One region of the Pedobacter sp. G11 genome, then DNA from elsewhere that is predicted to be linked to it. Evidence: riboswitches for the same ligand, from Rfam matches in the RefSeq annotation. Region 1 holds a riboswitch; the other holds the start of a gene.
What was found. Region 1 has a riboswitch for thiamine pyrophosphate ahead of EA772_RS14515 (class I SAM-dependent methyltransferase). Riboswitches for the same ligand answer to the same signal wherever they lie in the genome.
Positions count from the first base shown of each region.

Region 2: another riboswitch for thiamine pyrophosphate. It lies ahead of pnuC (nicotinamide riboside transporter PnuC); the one in region 1 lies ahead of EA772_RS14515 (class I SAM-dependent methyltransferase).

Region 1 covers NZ_CP034190.1:3,358,404-3,365,530, forward strand. The annotation lists gene EA772_RS14495 (LLM class flavin-dependent oxidoreductase) at 1-1,022, shown strand, start outside; gene EA772_RS14500 (Trm112 family protein) at 1,110-1,373, opposite strand; gene EA772_RS14505 (thiamine phosphate synthase) at 1,370-2,014, opposite strand; gene EA772_RS14510 (AIR synthase family protein) at 2,011-3,057, opposite strand; gene EA772_RS14515 (class I SAM-dependent methyltransferase) at 3,065-3,781, opposite strand; TPP riboswitch at 3,866-3,967, opposite strand; gene EA772_RS14520 (SDR family oxidoreductase) at 4,025-5,020, opposite strand; gene EA772_RS14525 (NAD(P)-dependent oxidoreductase) at 5,250-6,098, shown strand; gene EA772_RS14530 (ferritin-like domain-containing protein) at 6,821-7,127, shown strand, end outside.
Region 2 covers NZ_CP034190.1:2,184,827-2,191,953, reverse strand. The annotation lists gene EA772_RS09550 (ABC transporter permease) at 1-102, shown strand, start outside; gene EA772_RS09545 (ABC transporter ATP-binding protein) at 102-854, shown strand; gene EA772_RS09540 (class I SAM-dependent methyltransferase) at 944-1,825, shown strand; gene EA772_RS09535 (hypothetical protein) at 1,924-2,961, shown strand; gene msrA (peptide-methionine (S)-S-oxide reductase MsrA) at 3,161-3,703, shown strand; gene EA772_RS09525 (acyl-CoA dehydrogenase family protein) at 3,704-4,792, opposite strand; gene pnuC (nicotinamide riboside transporter PnuC) at 4,851-5,471, opposite strand; TPP riboswitch at 5,537-5,731, opposite strand; gene EA772_RS09515 (DNA gyrase/topoisomerase IV subunit A) at 5,951-7,127, opposite strand, start outside.

The DNA.
Region 1 (7,127 bases):
TGAAGAATATAGGATTTTTATCATTCGGACATTGGTCTAACCACCCTTCTTATCAAACCCGCACCGCTGGGGATACTTTACTTCAGTCGATTGATCTGGCTGTAGCTGCGGAAGAATTGGGTTTAGATGGTGCGTATTTCCGTGTTCACCATTTTGCACGCCAGCTGGCTTCGCCGTTTCCTTTGCTTGCTGCAATTGGCGCCAAAACCAGCAAGATTGAGATTGGCACAGGTGTGATTGATATGCGTTACGAAAACCCATTGTATATGGTTGAAGATGCCGGTGCAGCTGATTTGATTTCAGGTGGCCGCTTACAACTCGGGATTAGTCGCGGCTCCCCGGAGCAGGTGATCGAAGGGTATAAACATTTTGGCTACCAGCCTGCTGCTGGTGAAACAGATGCAGAAATGGGCCGTGAAAAAGCATTGACGTTTCTGGAAAAACTGGAAGGTGTTGGCTTTGCTCAGCCCAATCCAAATCCCATGTTCCCAAACCCGCCGGGATTATTAAGGTTGGAGCCTTATTCTGAAGGGCTGCGGGAGCGAATTTGGTGGGGTGCAGCATCTAACGCCACGGCTATTTGGGCAGCAGAGAAAGGAATGAACTTGCAAAGTTCTACCCTGAAGTTTGATGAAAACGGAAAACCTTTCCATATTCAGCAGGCTGAACAAATCAGGTTGTATAAGGAAGCATGGAAAGCTGCAGGGCACAAACGTGAACCAAGGGTTTCGGTAAGCCGTTCGATTTTTGCACTTGTTAATGATCAGGATCGCTATTATTTTGGGCAGCAGGCAAGGGGTGCAGATAGTTTTGGTTACATCGAGGCTGATCAGCGTGCGGTTTTTGGGAAGAGTTACGCAGCAGCGCCCGACCAGTTAATTAAAGAACTTGCGGAAGACGAGGCAATTAAAGAAGCAGATACCTTGTTGTTGACTATTCCAAATACTTTAGGTGTTGATTACAATATTCATGTAATTGCCGCTATTCTGGAACATGTTGCCCCTGGCTTAGGTTGGCGATAATTTTCAGTCAGGGTTGAAATTGCATCATCAGATAGCTCATTAAATAAAAAAATCACTTAAGAAAAGCTTAAGTGATTTTTTTTATGTCTAGTTTTTGGGAACCAGCTGCATGTCGCTAAGCCCATGTTCCAGTTTCCACTTTTCTATGATAGGTTGTTCCAGTTCCATCTGGCGGTACTCGTCAGGCGACATGATGGGTACACCGTGTACAATTGGATACTTCCTTTTACAGTATGCACAGGTTAGTATTCCCTCCAGGATATTCAGGTTGATATCCTTCGTAAAAATATCCAGTTTAAGATCTTTTTTATCGAAAGGGCAACATAATTTTTCTATGGTTTTTATTCTCATGATAATTGTTTTTTAGTTAATGCATCCTGGTAGGCCAGGGTTTGCTGTTTGGGATTTTTCGCGTTGAGTATGCCTGATATTACGGCCACGCCATCAAAATCTATTTTTTGTTTCAGGGTTGCTGTGTTTTCTGGGGTAATTCCACCGGAGATGAAAAGCGGAATGTCGGTTAATTTGCCAGCCTGTTCCACGGTTTCAGGAAGTACAATGGTACAACTGCCGGCGGAACGTGAAGGAAACATCGAACAAAAAGAGATATAGTCCAGTTGATTTTGGTGTGCCTGAATAACTGTTTCAAGGTTTCCAGAACAAGTTACGCCTGCTATAAATGCTTTACCTATTGTTTTTTTAATTGAAGGAAGATCAACTGGAAAAGCATCAAAATGTACACCATCCAATGCTGATGTTTCGTTTAAAAGAGCCCATTCCTGGTTAATTAGGAGCGGTACGTGATACGGTTTGGCTAATGCGCTAATTTCCTGTATAAAACTCAGCTTGTTTGTTCCTTCCGGCCAATGGTTCCAGATTTGCAACACATCAATGCCGCCTTCGAGTGCAGCCTTGAGCTTATGAAATAATAATTGTTTTTCCATGCCGGGATCAATAACCAGATAAATGCCGCCTGCGATTTTTTTGCTCATTTCCATCCTTTATTTAATGCGTTAAAAAAAGCTCCCCAGTACGGATCGGTAGCGAAATAGGGTAGGTTAAAGATTTCGTCCTGATCAATCAATTGATATCCCTGTTCTTTAGCGGTAAATTTTCCGATCACAGTTGCCTGTATGTTGTGCTGAGCAAGCTTTTCGATTAAAAGCTTAGCCTTTAATTTGTCGACAGCCATTACCGTGCTACCTGCACCTACACAAAATCTGGGGTCGAGTTCGAAAAGACTACAAACCTGGCGAACCGTATCGCTAACAGGAATTTTTTGGTTTTCAAGGATTACCCCATTTCCCGAAGCGACAGCCATTTCATATACCGCACCTAAAACACCACCCTCGGTCACATCATGCATGGCGCTTACCATAGTTTCCTCATCATGAGTCGCTAATAGTGCCTCTTCTAAACTAGAGGTTTGATAGAATAGATCACAGGCATGTGTATAAGCTTCCTTTCCTAATTTATTGATTACCATTTCCGGAAAACTCATGGCTAATATCGCTGTTGAAGATATGGCGCATTGTTTGGTTACAATGATCAGGTCTTCTGGTTGTGCATATTTACTGAGCAGAATTTTATCGGCTGGCGCTGTAAGCACCATGGTTCCGCCACCGGCAATCGTAGAATTTTGACCTGATACCTTTCCGGTGTGGCCACCAGTAATGGATACGCCAATTTCTGCACAGTATTTATGGATTAATCCCCAGTAGGTATCAAGATTCTGCCTGGTTAAATAATCTGGTAGGTTGAGCACCATTTGCGCATACATGGGTGCGAAGCCTGTAGTACCCATATCGTTGGCCATCAAATGAACAGAGAGCCATGCTGATTCCTGCAAACCAAGTGAAGGAATCAAGGATAAAGGATCACTGGTCATGGCCAAAGCAAGCCCGCCGGGCAGGTTGATCACCGAAACATCTACACCAAATGCCGGTCCGCAGTGCACTTCTTTACGATCTTTTCCACAACGCTGAAGTATCATGCCCTCAAAGTCGTCATTGTTGATTTTTCCTAAGTCCATCATTTTCGCTTTAATCTTTGAAGTGAACATAAAGGCCAAAGAAATCGCCATAAGGCAAACTCCATTGTTGAAGCGGAAACCATTTTGGAAGCCCTGTACAGGTCCATTCAATGGTATATTCACGACCTTTCAAGGCTTCGTGGATTTTATGAGTCAAACCTTGTGGTGTATAAAAATTTGCAGTTACATAAAAGGGATTTTTACCAAATGCCTGCTGAATTCTCCTTCGGAAAAATTTCGGTGAATTCCGATTCATCATGCCAAAGGCGATACCCCTTTTTCCTACCCGGGCAGCTTCTTTAATTACCTGAATGGGATCTCGATAATATTCGAATGTGGTAATGAAAGCGACCGCATCGAAGCTGTGATCTTTAAAAGGCATGAAGTGGGAATCAGCATTGACAAGGTCTCCATCGAAAAGGTGGACAGCCTGGCCCAGCATAAAAGGAGAAAGATCTGCACCTGTAGCTTCGATTCCAATTTCTTTCCACCATCTGGTAAAACGTGTGGTACCGCAACCAAATTCAAGTAATTCTTTAATTTCCGGGTTGCTGCCAAGCAGTTGCGCCATTACTTTCTTCTGCCATACTTCAGCACGCTTGTAACGCCCTTCGTACCATTGTTCATAGGTATCGGTATGTTCGCGGTTAAAAAACCATTCTTTTCTTCCCTGCCAGTTGGTAAGGCTTTCTGAAAGAACACTAAAGCTTTTTTGTTCTAATTGCATATGTCTAAAAATTTAAGGCCTGTCAGCTAACCGGATCTCCGGATAGTGAACAGGGCTTAAATTCAGACAGCCGAGCAGCCGCAATCATTTGAGCCAGTGCATCCCTACGCCGGTATTATCCGTGTCAGGTTCGCGGGTATTCATCTCAGCCTTTAACTCAAGTTAAAAGCACCCCGTGCAACAATGCCAAATATATAGATTTTAGTTTAAAAGACTAATTGAAAGTTAAAAGTTTAGGGGGATTTACGGTTGGCCACCGCCACCCATTGCACCATAAATCTGTCCGGTTGAATAACTGGCGCTGTTATCGGCCAGCTGCACATAAATAGAAGCCAATTCTGCCGGTTGTCCTGGTCTGCCCATAGGAGTTGCTTTTCCGAAGCTGGTCAACTTTTCATTGGTTGCACCACCGCCCACCTGTAAGGGTGTCCAAATAGGACCGGGGGCTACACCATTTACCCGAACGCCTTTAGGAGTTAGGAATTTCGCCAGTGATCGAACCGTACTGGTATTCGCTGCCTTGGTTTGGGCGTAGTCGAACAGTTCTGGTGAAGGATCATTGGCCTGTTCGGAAGTGGTGACGATAATGCTTGAACCAGGTTTAAGGTGGGGAATGGATGCTTTTAACAGCCAAAACGGGCCATAGATATTTGTTTTTATCGTGGCATCGAAATCCTCGGTGCTAATGTCCAATATCGAAGGTTTAGTTTGCTGGCGGGCTGCATTGCTTACCACGATATCTAAACCGCCCAGACGCTTCACGCTATCTTCTACCAGGCGTTTGCAAAAAGATTCTTCACGCAAATCCCCGGGAATCGCGTATCCTTTTCTTCCGGCTTTGGTAATTAGCGCAATTACTTCTTTGGCATCTTCCTCTTCGGCTGGTAAATAATTGATTACCACATCGGCTCCTTCCCGGGCAAATGCAATGGCTGCAGCCCGGCCCATGCCTGAATCGCCTCCGGTAATCAGCGCTTTTCTTCCGGTCAATCTGCCTGAGCCTTTGTAACTTTCTTCGCCATGATCTGGACGGGGATCCATTTTGCTGGCCAGGCCAGGAAATGGTTGTTGCTGCGGTTTAAAAGGAGGACGTGGATATTTTGTCGTTGGATCTTGTAAGGCTGCCGGAGCAGAAAATGCCACGCCATCTGTTGCAAAAGCAGGTGATACGGCCAGGCCTGCAATACCTACGCCAAGGCCGGCTACGGCTTGTCGTCTGGTCATCAATTCTTTTTTCATAGGGTTAATGTTTTAAGGTTATTGTTTTCGGGATTATTTTTTGCTGGTGAACTACATGAATGCACTTTCAGCTCATACTTTAATCTTTGCCATCAGTAAATTTTAACATCTGCCAAACAACATTGGTTTTGCGTATGCTAACACCATTAAGAATAATCTGGCAAATCTTTTATTTACCACTGAGAAAGCTGAAGAACTCCTTACCTTTAATCCATAAATAAAATCATCAATGAAAGCATTTTTAGGCATGGGCCTCTTAGGTTCAAATTTTGTTAAAGCGATGCTCCGTAAAGGAGATCAGGTACAGGTATGGAATAGAACAGCTGCGAAGGCTAAGGCACTGGAAACAGATGGTGCAACAGCTTTTGATGATGTTGTTGATGCCGTGAGGGGAGTGGATTATATTCATCTCACGCTTAAAGATGATGATACCGTTAATCAGGTTCTGGAATTGGCAAGTACAGGTTTTAAAACTGGTGTGATCATTATCGATCATACAACTACCTCAGTGAATGGTGCCATTGAACGAACAGCTTACTGGAAAGATAAAGGATTTACCTATTTGCATGCACCAGTATTTATGGGGCCGCCGAATGCTTTGGAAAGCACCGGAAATATGTTGGTTTCGGGCGATCAGGAAGTAATCAAAACAGTTCAGGATGAGCTTTCAAAAATGACGGGTAAACTTTTAAACTTCGGCTCAGAAGAAGGTAGAGCTGCCGCTATTAAACTCTCTGGTAATCATTTTCTTATATCTCTTACGGCAGGGCTGTCAGATACGCTGGCTTTGGCGAAATCTCTAGGCGTTCCTACTACTGATATTTCGGATTTGTTTGCAGTCTGGAATCCTGGTGCGGGTGTGCCTGCACGACTAAATAAAATTCTTACAGGCGATTTTGGTAAGCCTTCCTGGGAATTAGATATGGCCCGCAAAGATGCTGGTTTAATGATCAGCGCTGCTCAGGAAAAAGGAGTGAAATTAAATGTATTGCCTGCAGTCGCTGCTGAAATGGATCAGTGGATAGAGAATGGACATGGTTCCGATGACTGGAGTGTCATTGCGAAAAATAACATTTGATAAAAACGTCAATGGCAGTTGTCATTGCGAGGGCGTATTTTATGACGGTGGCAATCTTATTTTTTACAAATGAGATTGCTTTTCCCGATAAAGAATCGGGATCGCAATGACGAAAATAGAACGTCAATTGTAGCAGGAATGATGTTTAGGGCAGTCGTTCATAGCGAGGGCGTATTTCATTACTGCGGCAATCTTATCTTTTACAAATGAGATTGCTTCTTCCGATGAAGAATCGGGATCGCAATGACGAAAATAAAACGTCAATGCTAACAGGAATGATATTCAGGGCTGTCGTTCATAGCGAGGGCGTATTTCAGGACCGTGGCAATCTTATTTTTTACAAATGAGATTGCTTCTCCCGATGAAGAATTGGGATCGCAATGACGAAAAGAAAACTCAATAGTGGCGTATCTGACAAACAGATTATTCTAGTTGTCAACATTGAGTTGGTCTTTGACTCGATGCAGACTGACAATAATTGTGCTTAACGACATTATTTAATCTCTCAATTAGTTTGTTGGGGTTTCCAGACTTCGCAACTATCAATCCAGTATTTCTGGCTCGCGGCAATGTTAATTATTTGTTTAGGTTATGATTTCAAATATCTGATTATGAATAAAATATAATATTAATATATTTGTACAAGTTATCGAGCCAATAATAAACAAAACTTATGTTTCCAATTTAGGGTTGTTAGGTGAACATACCTAATAAAACATACCATGGCTAAAAACGATACTGGTAGCGATCCAAAATTTGCTTCCAAAACCACTGTGCAGGAATCTCCGGCACTTACCGCACTTTTCAAAGATTCCATTGCAGATTTATTTTGGGCGGAGAACCATTTGGTTAAATCTCTTCCTAAAATGATTTCAGCAGCGACATCCGCAAGCCTAAAAAAGGCCATCACATCTCATTTGGAAGAAACTAAAACTCATGTAACAAGGTTAGAGCAGGTTTTCGAATTGCTGGATGAAAAGGCAATTGCCAAGAAATGCGATGCTATGGAAGGCTTAACTAAAGAAGCTG
Region 2 (7,127 bases), 1.2 Mb from region 1:
GGCGGGGCTTTAGAAGTTTCACAGGCAAGTACCAGAGCCGTAGTAATTAGCTGTATCTCTATTCTTGTTTGCGATTACCTGGTTACTCAATTGTTATTATAATGATCGAAGTTAAAGATATATACAAATCATTCTCCGGAAACGAAGTTTTAAAAGGCATTTCCGGAAAATTTGAAGAAGGTGTTACCAATTTAATTATTGGTGGATCTGGCTCAGGAAAAACGACTCTGCTCAAATGTATGGTCGGTTTACACCAGCCTGATTCAGGATCAGTACTTTACGACGGTCGCGATTTTACCCCAATGACTTACGAGCAACGTATTGAAGTTCGTAAAGAAATCGGAATGCTTTTTCAAGGATCAGCGTTGTTTGATAGTATGACGGTGGAAGATAATATTATGTTTCCATTAAACATGTTTACCGATCAAACCAGGGCAGAAAAAATTGAGCGTGTAAATTTTTGTCTGGAAAGGGTTAATCTCGCCGGAAAAAATAAACTGTTCCCGGCAGAACTTTCAGGGGGGATGAAAAAGCGTGTGGGTATTGCCCGGGCCATTTCTATGAATCCCAAATACTTATTTTGTGATGAGCCTAACTCAGGTTTAGATCCAAAAACTTCCATTGTAATTGATGAATTGATTCAGGAAATTACTGAAGAGTTTAAAACGACAACCATTGTGGTAACCCACGATATGAACTCCGTAATGGGTATTGGCGATTACATTTTATTTTTACACGAGGGGAAAAAATTCTGGGAGGGCAGCAACAAAGAAATTGCGCACACGGATATTCAGGAGCTTAATGACTTCGTATTTGCAAGCCGTTTTATGAAAGCCGCTAAAGATAAGTTTTAACTTTAATCGTCATTGCGAGGCACTATGCAATTTTATTAGATATTTAGATTGCTTTATATTTCTCCGTGACGGACCACATAGAATAATACATGATACAATTACTTGCCCCTACTCATTGGAAAGATTATGAACTGATTGATTGCGGGGATTTTGAAAAATTAGAACGTTTTGGTAATGCTATTTTGATCAGACCTGAACCTCAGGCCGTTTGGAAGAAAACGTTATCAGAACAAGAGTGGAAAAAAACAGCTAATATCACCTTCAGAGGCCGCTCTGCAACTTCTGGAGAATGGGTTAAAAAAAATCAATCCATGCCAGACCGCTGGCACGTAGAATACAAAAACAACGAAGTTGCCATCAAGCTTAGGTTAGGGTTAACCTCTTTCAAACATGTTGGCGTATTCCCGGAACAGGCTGTTAACTGGGATTTTATCTCTTCTTCTATCAAGAAATTTAAAACCCCACAGCCAAAAGTGCTGAACCTTTTTGCTTATACCGGTGCTGCATCTCTAATTGCAAATGCCGCTGGTGCAGACACAACACATGTTGATTCAATTAAACAGGTGGTAACCTGGGCAAACGAAAACCAGGAACTTTCGGGTTTAAAAAACACCCGCTGGATGGTAGAAGATGCCTTAAAGTTCGTAAAAAAAGAACTAAAACGAGGCAAAAAATACAATGGCATCATTTTGGATCCCCCAGCCTATGGCCACGGCCCAAATGGCGAAAAATGGAAACTGGAAGATCACATCCAGGAAATGATGCAAGATGTTGTTCAGCTTCTGGATGAAAAAGAGCACTTCTTAATCCTGAATACCTATTCTTTAGGATTTTCTTCAGTTATTGTAGAAAATCTAATCCGCACATCATTCCCTAGCGTTAAAAATTTAGAAACAGGTGAATTATATTTACAAGCCACTGCAGGCGTTAAATTACCTTTAGGTGTTTTTGGCAAATTCTGCAATGTGTAAATGTTGATTACTTTATTTTAAACTTCCAGATTTCCATCCTACTTTCATGCACAACAGATTCGGAAAAACTGTCTAAACTTTAATACTTTATAATATCTATGAAATTTCCTCAATTAGCGGGCACTCTAATCCTTGGGTTTGCTGCAATCAGCTTATTTGCCAACTGCAACGCAGATGGTAAGAGCGGAAGTGGCGCAAGCGCTGACACATCCAAAAAGAAAACAGATTCTACTGTCAACATTATGAAACCCGTTGATAGAAAACTGTATGATTCACTAGATAAAAAACTTGCTAACGGAGATACTACAGGCAGATGGCCGGTAAAAAATCAACCTACACCATTGGCTGGTGCCATTTTACCATTTAAACGTATTGTAGTTTATTATGGTAATCTTCATTCGAAAAAAATGGGTGCTTTGGGCGAATATGCACCTAAAGAAATGTGGCAACGCCTGAATACAGAAGTAAAGAAATGGGAAAAAGCAGACCCTACTACTCCGGTTCAGCCAGGCTTGCACTACATTGCAGCTGTTGCAAGTGGAACTGCAGGTAAAGATGGAAAATATATTAACCGTATGGGCAACAAGCAGATCGATTCAGTTTTGAAGATCTCGAAGATGCAACCCAATACAATCGTATTTTTAGATCTTCAGGTTGCACTAAGTACCATTAAGGCAGAATTACCGCATATTGAAAAATATTTACAGTTACCATATGTTCATTTAGGTATCGATCCGGAGTTTTCGATGAAAGATGGTTCTCTACCCGGCAAAAAAATTGGAACTTATGATGCGGCCGATATTAATTACGTTACCGGATACTTGGCTGATATGGTTAAAAAATACAATTTGCCTCCAAAAGTTTTTGTGTTACACCGATTTACCAAGAAGATGGTAACCAATTCACAAAACATCAAATTACGCCCTGAAGTACAGGTAGTGATGCACATGGATGGATGGGGTGAGCCGGAATTGAAAAAAGGAACTTACAGACACTTTATTCAAAGTGAGCCTGTTCAGTTTACTGGTTTCAAGTTGTTTTATAAAAACGATCTGAAAAAAGCTCCAAATAGATTAATGACTCCGGAAGAGTTATTGAAACTAACTCCAAAACCAATTTACGTTCAATACCAATAATATACTTTCGTAAAATACTAAATCCTCATTCATTCATTTGAATGAGGATTTTTTTATTTAGAATAAGCCAGCATAGCACTTTACTGGCTGGTAGAAATCTTCGATACGTTGAAATTTAATGCACTGAAAGTCAATTCAATGCACAATATCTTTACGTTTCAAAAATCTATACTGGCATAGTTTTCGTTAGATTATGCTTATGCAAAAAGCAACATTTGGCGGTGGCTGTTTTTGGTGCACCGAAGCAATATTTCAAACTATTAATGGTGTGAAAAAGGTGACTTCAGGTTATATGGGCGGTGAGTTAAAACACCCAACCTATATGGAAATTTCTCATGGGGATACCGGCCATGCAGAGGTTATTGAAATTGAATTTGATGAAGAAGTAATATCTTTTCGTGATCTGGCACTCATCTTTTTCAAGACACATAATCCCACAACACTTAACAAACAAGGGAATGATATTGGCAGCCAATACCGTTCAGTAATTTTCTATCATCATAACATTCAAAAACAGGAAGTTGAACAGCTTGTTGCTCACCTGGAGCAAGAAAATGTTTTTGAAAACCCAATTGTAACTGAGATTCTTCCCGCTACCGATTTTTATGAAGCTGAAGATTATCATCAGGATTATTTTAATCAAAACCAAAGCAAGCCTTATTGTACGTTTGTGATTCAGCCGAAACTAAATAAGTTTGCCAGCGACTTTAAAGAAAAGATTAAACCTGAACTTCTGGAATAATTAGTTTTCGAAGGTGAGTAAAGCATGTTGACTTGCAGTATGCATATCTCGCCAAACGCGATTAATTTCACTATCTTTTTTCGCTGCTTCAAGGCCGCAGTAGGGAAAAAGCAAATCTGCTGATCTCCGGCATGCATGAGCGAGTTTTCTGCTCAATGCACTTACTTGGAACAATACATTCGTGTCGATTATACCTGTATTGATCAACTGCTCCCACGACTGATCAAATGCGGCATAAAATTCAATCTTTAAATCGGAAACTTCTGCTTTACAAGTATTGAGTACGGAAGTAAAATAAGTAATCTGATCTTTCTGATATCTTTTCAAACCTGATCTTGAGAAGAATGCATCTTCCACCAACGTGATAAAATGATTTGCCATACCTAAACTATTCACCGCCAAAGTGGTTTCAGCGAGTTGTAAAAAAGGATAGTCAAATCCCTCATCACTTACTTCTATAGTATCGTTAATTTTGAAAGTTCTGTTTAGAGGAACTTCAAGGTTATTCACTTCAAAGGCGTGACTTCCGGTGGCAATTAAACCAAAATAAGACCACCCGGCTAAAATTTCTACTTCTGCTTTTTTAAGGATAAATGATTTAATTTCCGGATTGCCATCCACATCCAGCACATCTGATCCATCATCATTTTTAAGCACACAATTGGCCGTAAAAATTGTGGCATGTAAGGCACCACTGGCGTATTTCCAATGCCCGTTTACCAGGTAACCGTTACTGCTCTTTACTGCGGTACCGCCAACTGCACCACTGCCTGCAAAACAAACGCGTGGATCTGCAAAAACTTCTTTTGCCAGTTCAGAATCTAAAAATCCGGCAAACCATGCCGCTCCTGCACAAAGGGTAACGGTCCATCCCAAACTTCCATCGGCTTCCGCTAGTTCTTCTTCCAGCCTTAATATTTCAGGAAGTTTTTTACCTGCACCACCATAAATTGCTGGTACAAACAGCTTAAACCAGTTTTCCTGATAAGCAAGCGTTAAGATTTCGGGATGCAACGCTCCCATTTCTTCAGATTGTGCTGCGAATGCCCTTACTTTCTCTTGCCAGGTTGGGGTTAATGTATTTTGCATAAATGAATTATAATCTAAGAACCAACGAAAATTCATGTGATTCTTCAAGTTTCAACTATTAAACTGTTTTCAACGTCTTCTTTCCGATGATTTTTTTCCAATCCATAAATCCAAAGATGGCTACCACAAATAGAAATATGGTTAAACAGCCCATTAAAGGAAGTTTTTTGTGAAACAACAAAGGGATGGCTACGATATTGGAAATGTTGAGAAAAATCCAGTTTTCTATTTTTCGTTTAGCTAAAAGCCACATTCCGGCCCAGGCTGTTGAGGAAACAAAGGCATCGAGCAGCGGAACATCAGAATCGGTATGGTTGCGCAATGCAAAGTAAAGTATCCCAAATCCAAGCACAGATATGAGAATAGCAATTCCGATTTCATTCTTGGTGCTCCATGCCACCTGATTTTCGCCATCTTGTTTACGCTTTTTCCAGATAATCCAGCCATAAACACTCATCACCAAATAGTATATACTCAAAAGCATTTCCGCATATAGCTTTACATTTAGCAGTAAGTACATGGAAAGCAAAATAGATACAATACCCGTTGGATATAACCAGATGTTGTTTTTTTTCGCCAGTAAAACCTCTGATACGCCAAAGCCCACTGCTAACCATTCGATAATTGATGTGTGTAAAATCTGCTCTTGAAAAAGCCTGAACCACTCTTGAAAATCCATTTACAATACTTTTTGTCTTACGACCGATAAAAAATAATTGAAACTGCTTTCAGGGCGAAACAGTATTGTAAATTTAACCTCTTCCCTACGTCGGCATTATCCGAATCAGGTGCATCAAAAGGTAAGGTGTAAGTCAGAAGGCATAAGGTCAAAACCCTAAACCTTAAGACTAATGCCTTAAGCCTCTTAAATGGGTGTAATCTCAGCCTTTTGTTTGCTACAGAAATTGCAAAATTCAAAAAGCACCCCTTTGAGTAGGGCAAATATAGTTTTTAAATTGAAAGATTTTGGTTTTATTTCAATTGTCAATGTCGAAAATTTTCGGTCATTGCGAAATCAATTTGCCATCGATTGAAGCAATTTCATTTGTGATGATTGCTTATTTAAATGAAACTGCCAGGTTCCAATAAAATATCGGAACCTAGCAACAATGATTGATAAGTTAATACCCAGAATGACAAATAGCAGATTAAACCCTACTAAAACAATCCTAGCTGCCCTTTATCATCAATTTCTATATCATTAGGGTTAGTAATTTCGAAATCAACTTTCTTAACGGGTTTTTCTTCTACTTTAGGCTTTTCCTGAGTCTTTGGTTCCTCTTTTTTCGCAGGAGCTGGTTTTGGCGTTTCAACCGGCTGTTCAACAATCGGCTTTTCTTCCACAACAGGTTTTTCCTGCACTACCGGATCGGCTTTACGTTCAAATTTCGGTTTTGGTTTTTCTTCAGCAGGCACTTTTTCAGCCCCTTCAGTTTCTACTTCGCCGGCAACTGCTGGTTCCGTAACTTCATCCTGCGTTAAATTTTCATCTTCACCTGAAGGTTCATTTCCTCCCCCATCTTCATTTTCATCAATTTCCTCAGGCTCAACTTCAGGCTCTTCCAATTGTACCTTCTGCACATCGTGTGGCGACAAACGATTGCCATTTGCTTTCAGGCCTTTCACATCAATCAACTCAGCCAATAATAAATCCAGTGTTTCCGGAATTTGGGTTTTACCTTTCAGCACATCAACAATTACTTTGGCCCCGGCGTTAGCGGTTAAAAACAATAATCGCGATTTTGGTTCTTCGCTGATAAATACAACTTTCTTACCATTAGATTGTAACTCGAAATTGAATCGTTTAATGAAGTAATTTTGTGCTTTGCCATCAAAATGTACAGCCGCAAATACCTTTTCTGCATCGAACTTCTCAATTAAAAGCAAGCCATCATCAAAGTGGTTACTCAATTCGAACGAACTCAATTCATAGTAACCATCCTTATGCACCTGTAAAATCCGGTCATCACCGTCAAATTCCCCGAGGTACTTCCCTCTGCCATCAACATTTAAGCGTTTCAGCAAGTCATCATACCAAATTTTAAGTCCTGACAAGGTGGAAACACCTTTGCTTTTCAGGATAATTTTTTTAACCGGATATTTAGAAACAATATTTCCCTGAGAACCCCGACCTTTAATTGCCACTTCAGCAAAATCAAGGTCGAATTGGAGTTTGCGTAATTTAGAATGCGGTTTCAACGCCACGTTCACCACTTCAGCTTCACCATTTGGGTTAGCTGTGAAATATAAAATTTTCGATCCTTTTGAACCCTTTGTTAAATCGTATTCTTTATCGCGTGTTACGCCAACAACTGCAAAACGTTTAATGTAAGAT